Regions from separate parts of the Kitasatospora sp. NPDC087271 genome, predicted to be linked through region 2. Evidence: riboswitches for the same ligand, from Rfam matches in the RefSeq annotation. Region 2 holds a riboswitch; the other holds the start of a gene.

Region 1 (5,478 bases), on a different contig from region 2:
CGCGGGCCGCCCAGGGCCCGGCCAGGCCCTCGTCACCGTGCACCACGAAGTCGATGGTCAGCTCGCGCAGGGCCGGGTCCCAGGCCCGCACGGTGTACGTCCGGGTGATCGGCCGCTGCTCGGGCGGGAACTCCTCGCGGATCCGCGCCATGTCGAAGGGCTCCGGGTAGCTCACGCCCTCGGGCGTGAAGAGCACCTTGATGTAGTGGTCGGTGAACTCGGTGGCGTCGAAGTCCTCCAACCCCGCACCGCCGAGGACCAGGCGCACCATGTGCGGTGTGATCCGCTCGGTGCGCAGCACCTGTGCTTCGCGCGCCTGCGGTGTCCGGCGGGTCGGTTGGTCTGCCATGGTGCCCCCCTGGGCTGTGTGGTCGCGCGTCTTGGTTAGGCTTGCCTAAGTTAGCACCCTTGAGGCGGTGCTCGACGCAGGGACGGCAGCCGATCCCCATTCCGCCCACGACCGGGAACGTGACGCCCCGGCAGCCCTGCTGCGGCTCGCGGACGCGACAAGGTCGTACGGAGCCGCCGCGACCGGTTCGGCGCAGCCAGACCGCGCCGCGCGCCGCCCGGGAGCCGACGACCGAGGTCGCCGCCCGCAGAGCGGCCGCGCCGCACTCCCCGGACCGATCCGGCACCGCAACCCGCTCGGGAGGATGGGGAGCGGGCGGCCGGTCAGGACGCCGGTACGATTTCGGCCGCCCTGCCGGAGGCACTCGTGGTTCAGGTGGCGGGCGACCGGGTGGGGTCGGGCCTCAGGCGCGCCGCACCACGAAGGTGACCTCCGCGTTGTTCCCCCCGCCGCCGATCACCTGGCAGGTGAGACCCGCACCGACAGTGCACTCGTTGACGTTCGACCCGGCGTAGGGGTTGCTCCAGTGGATCAACCCGCTCCAGGTGTCCACGCCGAAGCCGATCTGCCCCTCGGTGCCCGTCAGGAACCCGCACGACTCGGTTTTCCAGCTGGGGGCCACGTTCGGCAGGATGTAGCTCGGGGGCAGAGGACTGCCGGCGCTCCAGCACCCGTGGGCCAGGGTGGCCGAGCCGAGGTAGAGCATGCTGCCGGTCTGGTTCGACAGGGTGACCTGGGTGCTGCGCACCGCGTAGGCGGCGGACGCCGCTGGGGCGGCCGACCGCGTCGTTCCGGCGGAGGGGCCGGCGGCCTGCGCCGCGGGAGCCAGGGCCAAGCCGGCGCTCAGCGCCAGGACGGCGGTCAGTACGGAGGACTGGACAACACGCTTGGAGGTCATGGCAGCCAACTCTCTATCGGAGGATGGTCAGGTACACGCCTCAACGGGACGGCGGACCTCGTTGGTTCACCAACCGCCACGACGTGCGGGAATGAGGGCCTGTGTGAGGTAGTGATCAGCCTTCTGGTTGCACCCTCCTCCGAGGGCGGAACAGGGAGGACTGTGGGCTGTGACGCGTCGGCAACTCACGGACGATCAGCGGACGATGATTGATCCCTACCTGCCGGTCGGCAGGTTCAGCCCGCACCCCGAGCGACCGCGGGAGCGCTCGGGCCGGTGTGCCAGCACCGCCGGCCAGCAACGCCGTGCCTACGAGCAGGAACTGCTGCGAAGCCGCGAGGTGGCCGAGTGGCGGCGCCCTACTTCCCCGTCACGTGCCCGGACGAGGTCCTGGACCACCACCTGCGGCACTACGCCGTCGAGTTCAGGAACTGGATCGTCGCCGCCGCCCGCACCTGAGACCCCCGGCCGGGCCCCGTGGCCGATCCCTCCCCCGCCCCCGGGAACGGTCCAGACGATCATCCCACGGGCTGGCCAGCTCCGACCTGACCACGCCTGATACCTTGCCATCGCCGTGGTGTACGGGAAACCGGTCTGAGTCCGGTGCGGCCCTCGCCACTGTTGCCGCGGAGTTCCGCGGCCCTCGCTGACCGGCTTTTCCAGCGGTCAGGGCCACTGGGCGGGTTGGAAGAGCCGTCCGGGAAGGTCGGCCGCGGCGCGTTGATGCGGAAGCCAGGAGACCGGCCACGGCGCTACATGTTCCACGAGGGTTTTGGAGAACACGTGCCCAGCGGTCTGCCGTATCCGTTCCGTTCGATATGTTCCGTACGTCCCACAGGTCCGATACGTGTCGGCCGGGCGGTCGCGGCCTTCCTGTTCATCGGCATGCTCGGAGCTTGCACGGGCGCCCCCGCGCCCACCACGTCCGGCGGGACGGCCGGAACTGCCGCGCCGGTCAGCGTCGACAATTGCGGGACCACCGTGACGGTCGGCGCGCCGCCCGACCGGCTGGTGACGCTCAACGAGGGTGCCACCGAGGTGGCCCTGGCCCTCGGCCTGCAGTCCCGCATGGCCGGTACCGCCTACCTCGACGATTCCATCCCGGAGAAGTGGAAGGCGGCCTACGACTCCGTCCCGGTGCTCTCCAAGGACTACCCGACGAAGGAGAAGCTCCTCGCGGCCCGTCCCGACTTCCTGTACGCCTCCTACTCCAGCGCGTTCACCGACAAGGTCGCGGGCACCCGGGGGGAACTGCGCGGCCAGGGCATCCCGTCGTACCTGTCCCCGTTCGGCTGCTCGGACAAGAGCCAGGTGCCGCCGACGACCTGGCAGGCGGTGTGGGGCGAACTGAACGACGTCGCCAAGGTCTTCGGTGTCACGGAGCGGGCCGCCGCGATCCAGCAGCAACAGGAGCAGCAACTGGCCGAGTTCACGGCAACGGCCGCTGGCAAGGGCTTGAAGGTCCTGTGGTACGACTCGGACACCAAGGCGCCGTTCGTCGGGGCCGGCCACGGCGGACCTCAACTCGTTCTCGATGCCGTGGGCGCCCGCAACGTCTTCGGGGACCTGCCCGGTGGCTGGCAGAACGTGAGCTGGGAGAAGGTCGTCGCGGCAGACCCGGACGCCATCGTGGTCGCGGACGCCGGCTGGGACACGGCCCAGTCCAAGATCGACTACTTGGAGAACGACCCGGTGCTGAGCAAGCTCACCGCCGTACAGCGCAAGGCTTTCGTGGTGGTGCCGTTCTCGGAGTCGACTCCCGGCGTGCTGCTCGCCGACGGTGCCGCCCGGGTGTCCGCGGGACTGGGCCGACTGCACCCGGGTTCATGACCGCGCCCCACCCCGCCGTCGCGCGGCCCCCTGGTCCGGGCCGCGCGACGGCGGCCCTGGCCATCGGTGCGGCCCTGCTCCTGGCCACCGTGCTCCTCGGCCTCGCCGTGGGCTCGCAACACGAGCCGGTCCGGACGGTGATCGACGTCGTGGTGCGCCGTCTCGGGCTGGGCAACCCGCACGTGACGCTGCTGGACGACCAGATCGTCTGGCAGTTGCGGCTGCCCCGGGTTCTGGGAGCGGCTGCCACCGGCGCCGGCCTCGCGGTCTGCGGTGCGGTGTTGCAGACGCTGACCGGGAACGACCTGGCCGATCCCTTCCTGCTCGGGATCTCGGACGGAGCCGCCGCCGGCGCGGTCACCGTGATCGTCCTCGGTGTCGGCGTGTCCGGCGCCGTGGGCACCGGCGCGGTGTCCACGGCGGCCTTCGCCGGTGCCCTGCTAGCCGCCGTCGTCGTCCTGGCACTGGCCGGCGCGCGCACCCGGTCGCTACCGACCACCCGGACCGTGCTCGCCGGCATCGCGGTGGGACAGATGTGCGGGGCCTACACCTCGTTCGTCGTGCTGGTCCTCGGGGACCGCAACGCGGCGCGCGGTGTCATGGAGTGGACGCTGGGCTCGGTCGCCGGCGTGCGGTGGCCCACCGCCGTCTTCCTGACCGCGGTCGCGCTGGCCGGTGTCACGGTCCTGGCCTCCTCGGCCCGCGACCTGGACGCCTTCGCGTTCGGCGAGACCGCCGCCCGCTCCCTCGGCGTCCACGTCGAGCGCACCCGCTGGGTCCTCGTCGCCACCGCCGCGCTGGTAACCGCGTGCCTGGTCGCCCACACCGGCGTCATCGGGTTCCTCGGCCTGGTCGTACCGCATGTCGTCCGTCTCGTCTGCGGCCCGCGCCACGCCCTCCTGCTGCCCGTGTCGGCACTGGTGGGCGCGTCCCTCCTGGTGGGCAGCGACATCGTGGCGCGCTCGGTCCTCCCCGACCGGGAGATCCCCGTCGGCGTCATCACGGCCGGGCTCGGAGCGCCCTTCTTCGCCTGGCTGCTGTGGCGCCAGGGGCGGGCCGACGGGAGGGGGCAGTGACGGTGACGCCCCCCGCCGAGCTGCGCACGGAGGAGCTCCGCGTGAGCATCGGCGGAGCCACGCTGCTGGACGCGGTCTCGCTCGCGTTCGCCCCCGGCCGGATCACGGGCCTGCTCGGACCCAACGGCGCCGGGAAGACCACCTTGCTGCGCGCGGTCGCCGGACTGACCCGGCCGAGCGAGGGTCGGGTCCTCCTGGACGGAGAGGATCTCCACGCACTCACGGCCCGCCGACGAGCACGACAGGTGGCCTTCATGGAGCAGCAGGCGGACACCCGGCTGTCGCTGCCGGTCCGTCAGGTCATCGATCTCGGCCGCACGCCGCACCGCAGCCGCTGGCCCGTGCCGGCGAACTCCGCCACCGACGCCCACGAGCGGTCCGTGTTCGCCGCGGCCGTGGCCGCAGCCGACGTCGGCCACCTGCTCGACCGGTCCTGGCCGACGCTGTCGGGTGGCGAGCGGCAGCGGGTCCAGCTCGCGCGGGCACTGGTGCAGGAGCCCGGCGTGCTCCTGCTCGACGAGCCCACCAACCACCTCGACCTACGCCACCAACTCGGCTTCCTCGGCACCGTACGCGGGCTGGGCATCACCACGGTAGCCGCGCTGCACGACCTCGAACTCGCCGCCGCCTACTGCGACGAGGTCGCCGTCCTGCTCGACGGCCGACTGGTCGCCCACGGGCCCAGCTCCGACGTGCTCACCTCGCCGACGATCGCGCACGTCTACGGCGTCGACGTCACCGTGGAACGACACCCCCGGCACGACAGACCGCACATCCGGTGGAACGGACTGCTCCCCGAAGGGACAACACCATGACCCGCCCCGTCCCGGGCGCGCTCGCCCGCCGCAGTGCCACGCTCCTGGTCGGCATGTCGATGGGGGAAGCCGTCCGCCGTGACGAACTCCTCCGGACAGCGGCGTCGCACCAGGCCTCGATCGCGTTCCTGCAGCAGGCAGACCCTTCCCTGTCGGCCGAGCTGACCAGGCTGGCCGACGCGGGCGCCGAGACCGTGGTCGTGATCGGCGTCCGCCTCGCGGCGTCCGGCCCGGCCCAGTCCTGGCTACGGCGGATCGCGGCGTACTGGTGGCGCGAGCGCGCGGGCCACCGTCCCGAACTCCTCGTCGCGACCCGCCTCGCCGACTCGCCGGACGCGGTCCCCGCGGTGGCCGCGGTGACGAGGGCCATCACCGGCCAGGAGCCCGGCCTCACGTCCGCGGCCTGGGAGGAAGTCCCCGGCCACCGGCACCAGGTCCTGGTGTGCCGCGGCCCGCGTTGCGCGGCCAAGGGCGCGGAGGAGGGACTACGCGCCCTGGTACGGAAACTGA
Region 2 (5,478 bases):
CGCTGAGAGGTGTCGGGAGGTGACCGTGACGCAGTACGCCGGGGGCGGGCAGGTCCCGCCGCGTCCCGTCGCTCCGCCGGGGCCGCAGCCGTCGGGGGCCGCCGCGCCGCCGCCGGTGCCGCCCGCTCCGGCTCCTGTTCCCGCCGCCGCGCCGCCGGTTCCGGCCGCTCCGGTGCCGCCCGCTCCTGTTGCCGCGCCCGCCCCGGCCGCACCCGCGCCCGGCGCGCCGGTCCCCGTCGGGTCCACCGGGCACTTCGTGCTGCCCTCCGGCACGCCCGTGCAACTCCCCGCCCACCCGCCGCAGCGGCACGCGCCCACCAGTCCGATCGCCGTCCTGCTGATCGGCCCGGCCGGGGCCGGCAAGACCACCGTCGCCCGGTACTGGGCCGAGCGCCGGCCCAGCCCGACCGCGCACATCAGCCTGGACGACGTCCGCGAGTGGGTGCAGTCCGGCTTCGCCAACCCGCAGTCCGGCTGGAACGACGCCTCCGAGGCGCAGTACCGGCTGGCCCGCCGCACCTGCGGCTTCGCCTGCCGCAACTACCTCGCCAACGGCATCTCCTGCATCATCGACGACGCCGTCTTCCCGGACCGCCCGGCCATCGGCCTCGGCGGCTGGAAGCGGCACATCGGCCCCGGCATGATCCCGGTCGTGCTGCTGCCCAGCCTGGACTCCGTGCTGCACCGCAACGCCCGGCGCGGCGGCACCCGGCGGCTCGGTGACGAGGAGGTGGCGCGGATCCACGGCCGGATGGCCGGCTGGTACAACTCCGGGCTGCCGATCATCGACAACTCGTACCTGGACGTGGCCGGCACCGCCGCCGAGCTGGACCGCGTCATCCTGGCCCGGCTGATGGGCATGCCGGTGCGCTGACCTGCGACGATCCGGCGGTGTCGGTGCCGGCTGCGATGATGTGCGGGTCCTGTCGAACCACCCCGGGGGAGCTGACGCCCGTGCCGGAAGGCCACATCATCCACCGCCTCGCCGCCGAGAACCGGAAGGCCTTCGGCGGCCGCCCGGTCGAGGTGTCCAGCCCGCAGGGCCGGTTCGCCGACGAGGCCAAGGCCATCGACGGGCAGCTGCTCACCGCGGCCGAAGCCGTCGGCAAGCACCTGTTCCTCGGCTTCGAGGAGGGCGCCTGGGTGCACGTCCACCTCGGCCTCTACGGCGGCTTCGCCTTCGGCACCGGGCCCGCGCCCGAGCCGGTCGGCCTGGTCCGGCTGCGGCTGGCCAACGACGACGGCTACGCAGACCTGCGCGGCCCCAACACCTGCGCGCTGGTCACCGGCGCGGAGAAGGCCGCCGTCGCGGCCCGGCTGGGCCCCGACCCGCTGCGCGCCGACGCCGACCCGCAGGCCGCCTGGCGCCGGATATCGGCCAGCCGGACGACCGTCGCCGCGCTGCTGATGGACCAGAAGGTGCTGGCCGGGGTGGGCAACGTCTACCGGGCCGAGGTGCTGTTCCGCCACGGGATCAACCCGCACCGCGCCGGCCGCGACCTCACCCGGGGCGAGTGGGACGCGATCTGGGCCGACCTGGTCGCCCTGATGCACGAGGGCGTCGGCGCGGGCCGGATCGACACCGTCCGCCCCGAGCACACCCCCGAGGCGATGGGCCGCCCGCCGCGCGTCGACGACCACGGCGGCGAGGTGTACGTCTACCGGCGGGCCGCGATGCCCTGCCTGGTCTGCGGCACCGACGTCCGGACGGAGCAGCACGCCGCGCGCAACCTCTTCTGGTGCCCCGCCTGCCAGGCGGCCTGACCGCGTTCGAGGGTTGCTCCGGCCGGGCCCCGGCGCGTCCTCCGGGGGGGGGGGGGGGGAGCCGGTCAGCCGACGGCCGTGTTGGGCTCGTGGTGTTCGGCGGCGGCGCACGCGTCGAGGAGGGGGCGCAGGGCCTCGTCCACGAGCCGGTAGCGCACGACCCGCCCGTCCTTGTCTCCGGTGACCACGCCCGCGGTGCGGAGCAGCCGCAGGGCCTGGGACACGGCGGGGTCGCGCATGCCGGTGGCGACGGCGAGGTCGGAGACGGCGAGCGGGCCGGCCCGGTGGAGGGCGAGCAGGAGGGCGAGCCGCCCGGGGTCGGCGAGCAGGGAGAACCGCTCGGCCCAGGTGCGGACGTGCGCGGGGTCGCCGATCGCGGCGATGGCCTCGCAGACCCGGTGTCCGTCGATGGTGCGGTGGCCCGCGCGGTCGGCCGGTACGAGATGCATGCGCACATTGTTGCAGGAGGGGGCCTGTGATCCTGGACACCTGCGCAGGTGCGCAGCCTTGCAAGGGTGGGTCCTGGCCCCTACGGTGTTCCCCGCCGTGGTGCTCGGGAAGACCGGTGACGGATCCTCAGGGGTCCCAGTCCGGAGCGGCCCTCGCCACTGTGATCGGGCCATCGTGATCGTCGACGATGGAGAGACGTCCGTACCCACGACGCCACTGGGAGCCTCGCGCACCTGGGAAGGCGGGTACGGGACCCCCGTAAGCCAGGAGACCGGCCACGGCATCTCACGAAGTGTTTCCACGAGGTGCTGGAGCGTGACCCGAATGACCCTGCCCGAAACCGCCGCCGCCGCCGAGGCGCCGGCGACACCGTCCGTGCTGCCCACGTTCCGCTGGAAGCGCGAGGACACCGTCCGCACGGCCGGGCTGATGGGGGTGATCCTGGCCATGCACGTGGTGGCCTTCGGGACGCTCGTCTTCCTGGTCGCGCCCCACAACTACGCGGTCGGCACCCAGGTCTTCGGGGTGGGCCTCGGGATCACCGCGTACACCCTCGGCATGCGGCACGCCTTCGACGCCGACCACATCGCGGTGATCGACAACACCACCCGCAAGCTGATGGCGGACGGCAAGCGGCCGGTCTCGGTCGGCTTCTGGTTCGCCCTCGGGCACTCCTCGATGGTGGTGCTGATGGCCGCCCTGGTGGCGGGCGGCGCGCAGCTGGCCAGCACGCTGATGGACGACGACTCGGCCACCCACAAGTGGCTCGGGATGGTCGGCACGACGGCCTCCGGCGCGTTCCTCTACCTGATCGGCGCGCTCAACCTGGCCGCGCTGCTCGGCATACTCAAGGTGTTCCGGGCGATGCGGGCCGGGTCGTACGACGAGGCGCAGCTGGAGGAGCACCTCAACTCGCGCGGCTTCATGGCCCGGGTGCTGAACCGGGCGACCCGGTCGATCACCCGGCCCGGGCAGATGTTCCCGGTGGGCATGGTGCTGGGGCTGGGCTTCGACACCGCGACCGAGGTCACCCTGATGGTGATGGCCGGGTCGGGCGCGGCGGCCGGGCTGCCCTGGTACGCGATCGTCTGCCTGCCGCTGCTGTTCGCGGCCGGGATGAGCCTGTTCGACACCCTGGACGGGACGTTCATGAACTTCGCGTACCAGTGGGCCTTCGCGAACCCGGTCCGGAAGGTGTACTACAACCTGACGATCACCGGGCTGTCGATCGCGGTGGCCTTCGTCATCGGCACCATCGAACTGGTCGGCGTGCTGCACGAGAAGCTCGATCTGACCGACCCGGTCACCGGCTGGATCGCGGGCATCTCGCTGGACAACGTCGGCTACGCGATCGCCGGGCTGTTCGTGGTGGTCTGGGCCGCGGCGATCGCCTACTGGAAGCTGGCCCGGGTGGAGAAGCGCTGGGTGGCCGCCGAGTAGCGACGGCTGCGATCAGCGACGGCAGCGAGCAGCGACGGCGCCTCCCCCGGGATCCCGGGGGAGGCGCCGTTTCGTCGCTGCGGGTCGGTGCCGGTCGTCGGGCGGGCGGGGTTCAGCGCTCTTCGCGGAAGTCGACGTGCCGGCGCGCGACCGGGTCGTACTTGCGCAGGATCATCCGGTCAGGGTCGTTGCGGCGGTTCTTGCGGGTCACGTACGTGTAGCCGGTGCCGGCGGTGGAGCGGAGCTTGATGACGGGGCGCAGTTCGCTGCGGGCCATGGGTGTCCTCCCGGGTTGGCGGGGTGTTCGGGGCTGGGGCGAAACCGTACACCGAAATGGAAGTCATTTTCATCTGGTGTAACGTGAGCTCCGTCCCGCCCATTCCCGGACGTCAGGGAGCACCCATGTCCGCCCACTGCCAACTCACCGGCCGCCGGCCCGGATTCGGCAACGCGATCTCGCACTCGCACCGCCGCACCCGCCGCCGCTTCGACCCCAACATCCAGCACAAGCGCTACTGGCTGCCCGGTGAGGGCCGGTACGTCCGGCTCACCCTCAGCGCCAAGGGCATCCGCACCATCGACACGATCGGCATCGAGGCCGCCGTCGCCCGCATCCGCGCCCGAGGGGGGAAGGTCTGATGGCCAAGCAGAGCAAGATCGCCAAGAACGAGCAGCGCCGCGCCGTCGTGGCCCGGTACGCCGAGCGCCGCGCCGAGCTCAAGCGGATCATCGCCCACCCCGGCACCGCCCCCGCCGAACGCGCGGACGCCCAGGCCGAACTCGCCCGCCAGCCCCGCGACGCCAGCGCCACCCGGATCCGCAACCGCGACGCCGTCGACGGCCGCCCCCGCGGCTACCTGCGCGCCTTCGGCCTCTCCCGGGTCAACCTCCGCGTCCACGCCCACGCCGGCCACCTGCCCGGCGTCCGCAAGGCCAGCTGGTGAGCGGCGTGGACGGGATCAAACTGCCCGTGGTGGTCGTCGCCGGACTGCACGCCGACGAACGCCGCGCCGCCGTCCGGGAGTTGGCGGCGGCCGCGGTGGACGCGGTGGTCCTCCACCATGACCTGCGGGAGGCCTCGCAGGGCGTCGTCCACCGTGAACTGCGCGACGCGGGAGGCGGGTTCGACGCCGCCGACGTCCCGCTGGTGAACGACTGCCCCTGCTGCGCCCTGCGCGAGGACCTGCTGCCGCGACTGCTGCGGATCGCCGACGAGGGCCGGTACGGGCTCGCGATCGTCGAACTGTGGGGCGGCAGCGACCCGCACCCGGCCGTCGAGGTGATCGCCGGGGGAGAGGCGGACGGCCGCCACCTGGAGGACGCCGTCGAACTCGCGGGCGTGGTCACGGCCGTCGACCCGGACCGGCTGATCGGCGAACTCTCCGTCTCCGACGACCTGGTGGAGCACGGCGAGCACACCGCCCGCCAGGACCAGCGGACCCGCGCGGAGGCGCTCGCCCACCAGGTCGAGTACGCCACCACCCTCGCCGTCCCGCGCGCGACGGCGCACGCGCCCGGGCTCGCGTTGCTCCGCCAGCTCCACCCCACCGCCCGGGTCGTCCGGCTCGGCACCGGGGCGCTCACCCGGGCCGCCCTCGGCGGCTTCGACGTCGCCGCCGCCCGCGACCGGGTCAACCCGGCGATCGCGCTGCTCCCGCAGGAGAGCGACGAGGCCGGCGTCACCACGCTGGTCTGGGAGCGCCGCCGCCCGCTGCACCCCGAGCGGCTGCACCGGGCGCTGGAACTGCTCGTCCCCGCCGCCCAGCGCAGCCGCGGCCGCTTCTGGCTGGCCAACCGGCCCGACCTGATGCTCGCCTGGGACGC

The links. A riboswitch is a leader RNA that binds a small molecule or an ion and turns the genes downstream of it on or off. The one in region 2 is predicted to bind cobalamin.
Region 1: linked by a shared signal. The riboswitch ahead of ACIO9K_RS17880 (ABC transporter substrate-binding protein) and the one ahead of ACIO9K_RS14870 (HoxN/HupN/NixA family nickel/cobalt transporter) in region 2 are both predicted to bind cobalamin.

The regions. Positions count from the first base shown of each region.
Region 1 is NZ_JBIUYQ010000009.1:157,703-163,180, reverse strand. Features, by position in the region: gene ACIO9K_RS17890 (siderophore-interacting protein) at 1-349, opposite strand, end outside; gene ACIO9K_RS17885 (hypothetical protein) at 753-1,247, opposite strand; cobalamin riboswitch at 1,806-2,011, shown strand; gene ACIO9K_RS17880 (ABC transporter substrate-binding protein) at 2,133-3,077, shown strand; gene ACIO9K_RS17875 (iron chelate uptake ABC transporter family permease subunit) at 3,074-4,153, shown strand; gene ACIO9K_RS17870 (ABC transporter ATP-binding protein) at 4,195-4,968, shown strand; gene ACIO9K_RS17865 ((2Fe-2S) ferredoxin domain-containing protein) at 4,965-5,478, shown strand, end outside.
Region 2 is NZ_JBIUYQ010000007.1:212,807-218,284, forward strand. Features, by position in the region: gene ACIO9K_RS14855 (AAA family ATPase) at 20-874, shown strand; gene ACIO9K_RS14860 (DNA-formamidopyrimidine glycosylase family protein) at 955-1,764, shown strand; gene ACIO9K_RS14865 (metalloregulator ArsR/SmtB family transcription factor) at 1,830-2,213, opposite strand; cobalamin riboswitch at 2,295-2,509, shown strand; gene ACIO9K_RS14870 (HoxN/HupN/NixA family nickel/cobalt transporter) at 2,539-3,654, shown strand; gene rpmG (50S ribosomal protein L33) at 3,767-3,931, opposite strand; gene rpmB (50S ribosomal protein L28) at 4,057-4,293, shown strand; gene rpsN (30S ribosomal protein S14) at 4,293-4,598, shown strand; gene ACIO9K_RS14890 (CobW family GTP-binding protein) at 4,604-5,478, shown strand, end outside.